Regions from separate parts of the Dermacoccus sp. BD5 genome, predicted to be linked through region 1. Evidence: riboswitches for the same ligand, from Rfam matches in the RefSeq annotation. Region 1 holds a riboswitch; each other region holds the start of a gene.
What was found. Region 1 has a riboswitch for S-adenosylmethionine ahead of NQ706_RS00975 (aminotransferase class V-fold PLP-dependent enzyme). Riboswitches for the same ligand answer to the same signal wherever they lie in the genome.

Region 1 (2,192 bases):
ACGGGCAGGACGTAGGCGATGACGCCGAACGTGCCGGCCGCGACGGCGTGGACGACGTCCCCGAACATGCCGGGCAGCCCCCACCACTCCCGCGCAGCGACGACGATGCCGAGGGCGAGGAGGGCGAAACCGAGCCCGTCGCGACGGTGTTCGGGTTCGAGGTCAGAAGCGGCGGCGCCGACGCGGCGGACGGTGCCGCCGGCGACGTGCGAAACACCCATCCACGCGCCACGAGCGGCGCGACCGGACGCGGAGGGACGCGCTTCAGCAGCCCCTCGCGACGAGCCGGACGAGCCGGTCTTGCGCGCGGGTGCATTCTTCGTCGTGCCGCCCGAACGTGTTGCGCTCGACTTCGGCGGGGTCGTGCGGGCGCGCGTCGTCGAGGCCGCAGATGCGCCGGCCGGGCGCGAGCTCTTGGCGCGCGGCTGCGAAGAGGCCTTCTTCGCGACGAGGACGCTGTCGTTCGCTGGTCTGTTTCGGGTCGCCACCCCGCAAGGCTAGTGGGGGTTCCGGCCGTTTTCGTGGACCCACGCCGTGACACGGGTCCAATGGTGACGGCGGGTCGGCTCGACACCTGCGAATCCGCGTCCCGACGCGCTGGCGCGTTGACGCGCTCGCATCCGACAGCGCCCTGACCCGTGTCGGGGGCGCCGCCAGCTGCCCGGGGACCACGGGCACCCCCACCGCGAGACGCCGACTCTTGCGCGCGGCGCTCGCCATCCGCGATGCCACAGTTGATCTCACGATGCGAACCTCCGGCCGCTCGTCGGTGGACGCGGCGGAGGGCCGGGTGCGAGCGTTCACGTAGGTCATGAGTTCCAGCGCACAGCCCCGGCTTGCTGGACGGCAACCCTCCACCGCGGTGGGGTGCTCCGGGTGACGACCTGGCCGCCACCAGCACCGGTGTCGGCAAGCGCGGGCCGAGCCATCTGGCGACGGCGAGGCCCCTGACTCGAGGAGCCTCGATGCCCCGTTCTGCCATTCTCTCGATCCTTGACTCCGACGCGCGCCGCCACGCTGCGAGCCACACGAGCCGCCCCGCTCATGCCGTAACCCCCGGAACTCCCGTCGCGGACCCCGAGCGTCACCACACCCAGCCCGCGCACCCCGGCGGGTCCCGTCGCGAGACGCCCACGGCTACCTATCATCGCGCGGACGCGTCGCAGCAGGCCAATGTCGCCCTGGCCACGATCGGCGCCGATCTCGGCGTCGCGACGCTCGACGGGCGCGTCGTCGAGCACGCGAACTTCGACCATGGCGCGACGGCTCCCGCGCTGCAGGCCGTCGCACGGGCCGTCGACACGACCCTGCGCACGTACGGTTCGGTGCATCGCGGTGCGGGACGGGCGTCGCAGCTGACGACCCGGTGGTACGAGGAGGCTCGGCAGGAGGTCGCCGCGTTCGTCGGCGCGCGCGAGGACGACGTGACCGTCTTCACGCGCAACACCTCGGACGCGCTCAACCTGTTGGCCCACTGTCTGCCGCAACAGACGCAGGTCTTCGTGTTCCGCTCGATGCACCACGCAGCGCTGCTGCCGTGGGCGGACGAGCGGACGACGCGGCTGCCGATCCCTCACTCTCACGCCGAGGCTGAGGGTTACCTCGACGTCGCTCTGGCGGAATTCCGCGCCCACAACGATGCTCCCGTGTTGGTCCTCATCGCCGGCGCCTGCAACGTGACGGGCGAGGTGTGGCCCATCGAGCGCCTCGCCGCCGTCGCCCGCCGGCATGAGGCGCGGACGGCTCTCGACGCCGCGCAGCTCGCCCCGCACCGCCGCGTCGACATCGACGCCTGGGGCATCGACTACGTCGCTCTGTCCGGCCACAAGGCCTACGCGCCGTACGGTTCAGGAGCCCTCGTCGGGCGCCGCGACTGGCTCGACACCGCCCCTCCGTACTTCCGCGCCGGCGGCGCGAGCCACCGCGTCAGCGAAGATGCATCAGGCGCCGGCGACGTCGCCTGGGCGCCCGCGCCCGCACGCCACGAGGGCGGCACCCCGAACGCGGTCGGGGCCATCGCGCTCGCGGCCGCAGCCTCGACGCTGTCCGCGCAGCGCGGCGAAGCCGAGGCGCGCGAGGAGAAGATCCACGCCATCGTCCGCGACGGTCTCGCCTCGATCGACGGCGTGAGGATCGTCGAACTCTTCGACGAGCAGAATGCCGCGGACGCTCACCTCGACGATGGCGCGCCA
Region 2 (2,192 bases), on a different contig from region 1:
GCGTCGCGCGCGAGGGCGCCGTCAGCACCGAGGTGCAGGACGACGGCGTTCGCGACCGGTTTGGACGGGCAGGCGATGCAGCGCTCGCGCTGATCGAGCGCCCAGATGACGTCGTCGCTCATGACGCACGCTCCGCATCGCGGCGGGCGTCGAGGCCGAACGGCGCCACACGCTGCATGTGACGTTCGTCCGGCGGGCCGAAGCCGGCCCGTTCGTACAGCCTGCGGGCACGCGGACGGGCGTTGAGCATCATTCGCGCGACGTCGTGCGCGTCGGCCCAGGCGTCGACGATCCGCAGCATCCGCTCGGCCAGGCCCTGGCCGCGCGCCGACGGCGTGACGAAGACGACCGCGATGTAGAGCGACGGCTGCGCCGGCCGAGCCAGCGCCGGGGGCCGGTGCACGAGCGACGTCTGCACCATGCCGAGAGCCGTCCCGTCAGCACTCGAGGCGAGCCACGTCGGCAGATCGTCGTAGTGCGCGAGCCAGTGATCGGCATACTCGGTGATGAAGCCGGGGCGGTTGCTCTCCCCCGCCTCGAGGTCCATCTGCAGACGCAGCGCCGCGCAGGCGAACGCGTCTTCGCGGCGCGCGCGGACGATCGTCGGTGTCATGGCAACAGTCAAGCACGGCATGAGGGTCGTCGCCCGTAGGCGCGTCGCGTCAGCACGGGGCCGCGACCGGAATGTGAGACAGCATTCCCGCCTGATGACACCACCCGGCCTAGAGTGGCTGCAGGTCACGAGCGCCAGCGTCAAACCCCGGTTTGCTGGCCGGCAACCCTCCCACCGCGGCGGGGTGCTCCGGGTGACGACCTGGCCCGGCGCCGAGCGCGTCCGGGCAAGCGCGGAGGGATTCCCCTTCGGGCACCACACGTACGGTGCGCCGCCCGTGCGTCCACGCACTCCTCGAGAGGGACATCATCATGAGCTCCGAGAACTGGGCCTTCGAGACCAAGCAGATCCACGTCGGCCAGAACGTCGACGGCGACACCGGCGCCCGGGCGCTGCCGATCTACCAGACGACGTCGTTCGTCTTCGACTCCGCCGAGACCGCGGCCAACCGCTTCGGCCTGTCGGATCTCGGCCCCATCTACACACGCATCGGTAACCCGACGGCGCAGGCGGTCGAAGACCGCATCGCCGCGCTGGAGGGCGGCGTCGGCGCGTTGCTGCTCGCGTCGGGTCAGGCGGCGACGACGTTCGCCATCCTCAACGTCGCGCAGGCCGGCGACCACATCGTCGCCTCGTCCGCGCTGTACGGCGGCACGTACAACCTGCTGAAGTACACGCTCAAGCGACTCGGCGTCGAGACGACGTTCATCGACAACATCAACGATCTCGACGAGTGGCGCGGCGCCATCCGCGACAACACGAAGCTGCTGTTCGGCGAGACGCTGAGCAACCCCGACCAGAAGGTGCTCGACGTGCGCGGCCTCGCCGACATCGCGCATGACGCCGGGGTGCCGCTGTTCGTCGACAACACCGTCGCGACGCCGTACCTGCTGCGCCCGATCGAGCATGGCGCGGACGTCGTCATCCACTCCGCGACGAAGTACCTCGGGGGGCACGGGACGTCGATCGCCGGCGTGCTCGTCGACGCCGGGACGTTCGACTACGCCGCCGACCCGGCGAAGTTCCCGCAGTTCAACGAGCCGTCGGAGAGCTACCACGGTCTCGTGTTCGCCCGCGACCTCGGCGTCGGATCGCCGCTCGGCGCGAACCTCGCCTTCATCCTCAAGGCGCGCGTCGAACTGCTGCGCGACCTCGGCGCGGCCGTCTCCCCGTTCAACGCGTTCCTCATCGCGCAAGGCCTCGAGACGTTGTCGCTGCGTGTGGAGCGACACGTGGAGAACGCGAAGAAGGTCGTCGAGTTCCTGAAGTCGCAGCCGCAGGTCGAGACGTTGTTCTACGCCTCCGACCCGTCGAGCCCCTACAAGGAACTCGCCGACCGCTACCTGCCCGCCGGCTCCGGCGCCGTGCTGTCGTTCGAGATCGCCGGCGGCGTCGAGGCGGGCAAGAAGTTCGTCGACGCTCTCGAACTGCACTCGCACGTCGCGAACATCGGTGACGTCCGTTCCCTCGCCATCCATCCTGCGTCGACGACGCACTCCCAGGGCAGCGACGAGGACCGCCGCGGCGCCGGCGTGACGCCCGGACTCGTGCGGTTGAGCGTCGGCATCGAGAACTCCGC
Region 3 (2,192 bases), on a different contig from region 1:
ACTACCGCGAGGTCACCGAGACGGGCTTCGACGCCGTCAGCTCGATCGGCCTCACGGAGCACATCGGCGTGAAGAACTACGCCAACTACTTCTCGTTCTTGCACTCGAAGCTGCGCGACGGTGGCCGCCTGCTCAACCACTGCATCACGCGTCGCGACGACACGGCATCGGCCAAGCCGGAGCCGTTCACCGATCGCTATGTCTTCCCCGACGGCGAGCTCGCCTCGCCGGGGCGGCTCATCAGTGAGTGCCACGACGCCGGTTTCGAGGTTCAGCACGACGAGAACCTGCGCCTGTCGTACGCCCTGACGCTGCGCGACTGGTGCCGCAACCTCGAGGCGAACTGGGATTTCTGCGTCGCCGAGGCGGGCCTGCCGACCGCGAAGGTGTGGGGCATCTACATGGCCGGTTCACGCCTCGGGTTCGAGGAGGGCTGGCTGCACCTGCACCAGGTGCTCGCCACGAAGACGACCGACAACGGCGACAACGGCGGCTACCCGCTGGGCTCGCACTGGGCACCCTGAGCTCTCACTGGCGGTGCTGAGCGGCTGCCCGTTGCCCGTCCAGACGCAGGCGACGCGCAATCATGACGGTGGGGTGATGCCGACCAGCATCGCCGCCACCGTCATGATCTGCGTCCACGCGAACGCGTTCTGGAACGAACTGTTCGCCATGACGACGGCCGCCGAGCGCAGGTTGAACGCGAGGATCGCGGCGCGGGCCCCTGACGCGTGGCGTGTGCGCGCCCAGTAGACGAGAGCGCCGATGATCGGCGCGAGCAGCGACCACATGTACGCGCTGAAATCGCTGCCACCATGCGACTTCACGAACTCGACCGTGATGATCGACGCTCCGATCTCGAACACGGTCAGGGCGATCATGAACCATCGATCACCGCTGCTCACCGACGGGGGAGTGCTCCACGAGCGTTCTGCTCTCAGTATGGCCGCCCGGGTGCGGCGGGCCCCTGACGAATGTCACGGTGTGGCCGCCGTTGATGCATAACTCGACCTTTATGTTTGGCCAGTGCTACGTTATGTGTGGGTCACGAGCCCCGGCGCGAAGTCTCGGCTGGCCGGGCGGCAACCCCCATGCGAACGCACACGCGCGCCGGGGTGCCCCGAGTAACGACCCGGCCGCCCGTCGACCGACGCGGCGGCAAGCGCAACGAAGGGTCTGCCATGACACTCCTCGACACCACGCCCGACACGAACGTCGACTCCGCGAGCAGCGCACCGACGAGCGCAGCGGCGCGCCGCGGCGGCACCGTCGCGACGCCCGGGCTGCGCATCGAACGCCTCGGCCCGGCGTTCGGCGCAATCGTCCACGGCGTCGACCTCGCGCAGGTCGACGACGCGATAGCGTTCGACCTGCGCCGCGCGCTGCTCGCGCACAAGGTGCTCTTCTTCCGGGGTCAGGACGCGTTCGACGACGACGCTCAGGTGCGCCTCGGAAACCTGCTCGGCGAGCTGACGGCGGGCCACCCCGTCGCGGGCACGCACGAGCGCAAGGAGATCTACTCGATCGACTCCTCCGATCCCGAGTTCTCGTTCTCCGACGAGTGGCACACGGATGTCACATTCATGAAGGAGCCGCCGGCCATCAGCGTCCTGCGCGCCGTGACGCTGCCGGACTACGGCGGCGACACCTCCTGGGCCGACGCGCAGGCGGCGTACGACTCGCTGTCGGAGCCGTTCCGCGGCCTCGTCGACCAGCTCGTCGCCGCCCACGACGGCAACCGCGAATGGGGCGCCTACCTGCGCAAGAACGGTGGGCAGGAGTGGAGCGGCGAGGTCGTCACCGAGCTGCCCGTCGTCGAGCACCCCGTCGTGCGTGTGCACCCCGAGACGGGCCGTCGCGGGTTGTTCGTCAACCCCGGTTTCACCTCCCACATCGTCGGCGTGTCGCAGGCCGAGTCGCGGGCGATCCTCGACGTGCTGTACGCGCACCTGACGCAGCCCGAACACACCATCCGCCACCGTTGGGCGCCCGGCGACGTCGGCATCTGGGACAACCGCGCGACGTCGCACTACGCGAACCGCGACTACGTCGACGCCAACCTTGGCCCGCGCGCCATGAGGCGCGTGACGGTCGGTGGCGACAAGCCCGTCGGCGTCAATGGCCTGACGGGCGGCGCAGCTGCCTGACGGTGTGAGCTGACATGGCGCGGTGCGGGTCTCTGGGGCCCGCAT
Region 4 (2,192 bases), on a different contig from region 1:
TCCGCGCTCCACCTGCGTCGTGATGCCGTCGAGAGCCGTCACTCGGCTCTTGCCGCGGGTGAACGTCTTGCCGACGTCGTGGAAGGCGACGGCGGGCGGGGTGGCACTCGCCGGCCCGGCGGCCTTCGTCAGTGTGGGGGAGGGGCCCGTCACTTCGATCCCTTCGCCTTGATCTGGGCCTCGAGCTTCGCGAGGATGCCCTGCACCTCGGAGGCGGAGTTGTTCACGAGGACGCTCGTGCCCTTCGTGCGCTCCTCGATGAGCTTCTCGACGCTCGGGTCGTGGTAAGCCTTGACGAACTTGGCGTAGTCGGCGTTGTCCTTGTCCGCGGCGCGCGCGACGACGACGTTGATGTACGGCTTCGACGAGGCCGCATGCGGGTCGTCCTTGAACAGGGCCTTGCTCGGGTCGAGCTTCGCGTCCGCGGCGAAGTTGTTGTTGACGATCGCGCCGTCGACGGACGGCAGCGCGGCCGCGGTCTGCTCGGCGTTGACCGCTGTGACGGTGACCTTCGAGGCGCCGGCGTCGATGTCGGCCGGGGTCGACAGCGAGGTGCCACCACCCTTGAGCTTCAGCAGTCCGGCGCTCTGCAGCAGCAGCAAGGCGCGTGCCTGGTTCGTCGGATCGTTGGGGATGGCGATCTTGCCGCCCTGGGGGAACTGGCCGATGCTCGTGTGCTTCTTCGAGTACAGCGCCAGCGGGACGATGTACGTCGCCCCGATGGGCGTGAGGTTCTGCTTCGCCTTGGTGTTGTAGTCGGCGAGGAATTGCAGGTGCTGGAACTGGTTGAGGTCGACCTGGCCCTCGGAGAGCGCGGGGTTGGCCTGGGTGTAATCAGAGAAGTTGACCGGTTCGATGTCGAGGCCGTACTTGTCCTTGCCCACCTTGACGAGCTGGTTCCAGTACGGGTCCGACGCCTCCGTCGTGCCCACCTTGAGGTGGGTCAGCTTGTCGTCACTGCTCCCGCCGAGCACCTTGGCCCCGATGCCGGCGGCCAACGCGACGACGAGGACGCCTGCGCCGATCGCGACGTACTTGCCCGTGTTGTTCTTCGGTTTCGGGGGCAGGGCGGTCGCGCCGTTCTCGGCGCTCGTGGCGTCATGCGTGGACGAGGCGGGCGTCGAGGTCTCGTCGGCGGGGGTGTGCTTGTCGGTCATGATCTCTCCTGGTGAGGCGGCAAGGATGCGAATGCGCGGAGCTGGCGCGGATGCGCGGAGTCAGCGCGAAGGCGGGGGCGCCGGGGTGGGGCGCGGTGCGCGGTGTCGTGCGGGGCATGCCTTTCGGGGCCTGGGCAGCGCAACGGAAGGTTCACGAGGATGCCGTCACGTTGGGTGCCGAGCGTGCTTGCCGCGTGGTCGACGCGGCCGGGTCATCACCTGGAGCACCCCGCCACGCGTGTGAGGGTTGCCGTCCGACCAGCCAGGGCTTTGCATCGGATCTCGTGACCGGCAGCGACATTAGAGCCGCGCACGACAAAGCGTCAAGTCGTGGCACTGGAGATGAGACGTGGCGCGAGAATTGTGGCGTGGGACACGCGGGATGGGCTGGTGCGGCGTCTTTCGCCTTCGAGGCGGGTGAGTCATTTCCTCGCACCGCTTTGGACGATCGTCTAGGTGGGCGACGAGTGTGACGTCGGTCACGCGCCGAGGGGGAAGACATGGCAACCATCACCCGCCGAACGTTCGGAACGGGGGTCACGGCCGCTGCCGCGAGCCTGAGCATGCCGCTGGCTGCCCCTGCTGACGCCGCGAGCGGGGATGCCTACCTCGTCGGCGCCGGGCTGTACGACATCACCGGTGCCGTCGCCGAGACCGGCGCTTTCGGCTACGCCGCCAACCAGACGATGACGGGCCTGCACGCGCGGTTGTACGCACGCCTTCATCATCGGCGCCTCGGGCGGCGGCTCGCGTCTCGTCTTCGTCAGCGTCGACCTCGGGGCCGTGTTCCAGTCGATCAAGCTGACCGTCGTCGAGCGGCTTCGCCGCCGGCTCGGCAGCGTCTACACCGACGAGAACGTCATGCTCTCCGCGACGCACACGCACGTCGGCAACTCCGGGCACAGCGATGATCGGCTCTACCAGATCGCCGGAAACGACGGCGCGGGCTACGGGTACGACGAACACAACTACGACGCGGTGGTCACGGGCATCGTCGAGGCCATCGCACGGTCTCACGCGAATCTCGAGCCGGGC

Region 2: linked by a shared signal. The riboswitch ahead of NQ706_RS11890 (bifunctional o-acetylhomoserine/o-acetylserine sulfhydrylase) and the one ahead of NQ706_RS00975 (aminotransferase class V-fold PLP-dependent enzyme) in region 1 are both predicted to bind S-adenosylmethionine.
Region 3: linked by a shared signal. The riboswitch ahead of NQ706_RS10410 (TauD/TfdA family dioxygenase) and the one ahead of NQ706_RS00975 (aminotransferase class V-fold PLP-dependent enzyme) in region 1 are both predicted to bind S-adenosylmethionine.
Region 4: linked by a shared signal. The riboswitch ahead of NQ706_RS12045 (MetQ/NlpA family ABC transporter substrate-binding protein) and the one ahead of NQ706_RS00975 (aminotransferase class V-fold PLP-dependent enzyme) in region 1 are both predicted to bind S-adenosylmethionine.

The regions. Positions count from the first base shown of each region.
Region 1 is NZ_JANJER010000001.1:240,567-242,758, forward strand. It holds gene NQ706_RS00970 (DNA translocase FtsK) at 1-488, opposite strand, end outside; SAM riboswitch class IV at 808-922, shown strand; gene NQ706_RS00975 (aminotransferase class V-fold PLP-dependent enzyme) at 966-2,192, shown strand, end outside.
Region 2 is NZ_JANJER010000017.1:40,654-42,845, forward strand. It holds gene NQ706_RS11880 (hypothetical protein) at 1-122, opposite strand, end outside; gene NQ706_RS11885 (GNAT family N-acetyltransferase) at 119-613, opposite strand; SAM riboswitch class IV at 737-852, shown strand; gene NQ706_RS11890 (bifunctional o-acetylhomoserine/o-acetylserine sulfhydrylase) at 925-2,192, shown strand, end outside.
Region 3 is NZ_JANJER010000013.1:12,115-14,306, reverse strand. It holds gene NQ706_RS10420 (cyclopropane-fatty-acyl-phospholipid synthase family protein) at 1-524, shown strand, start outside; gene NQ706_RS10415 (hypothetical protein) at 585-881, opposite strand; SAM riboswitch class IV at 1,044-1,171, shown strand; gene NQ706_RS10410 (TauD/TfdA family dioxygenase) at 1,182-2,147, shown strand.
Region 4 is NZ_JANJER010000018.1:30,929-33,120, reverse strand. It holds gene NQ706_RS12050 (methionine ABC transporter ATP-binding protein) at 1-153, opposite strand, end outside; gene NQ706_RS12045 (MetQ/NlpA family ABC transporter substrate-binding protein) at 150-1,157, opposite strand; SAM riboswitch class IV at 1,336-1,447, opposite strand; partial or broken gene NQ706_RS12040 (neutral/alkaline non-lysosomal ceramidase N-terminal domain-containing protein) at 1,658-2,192, shown strand, end outside.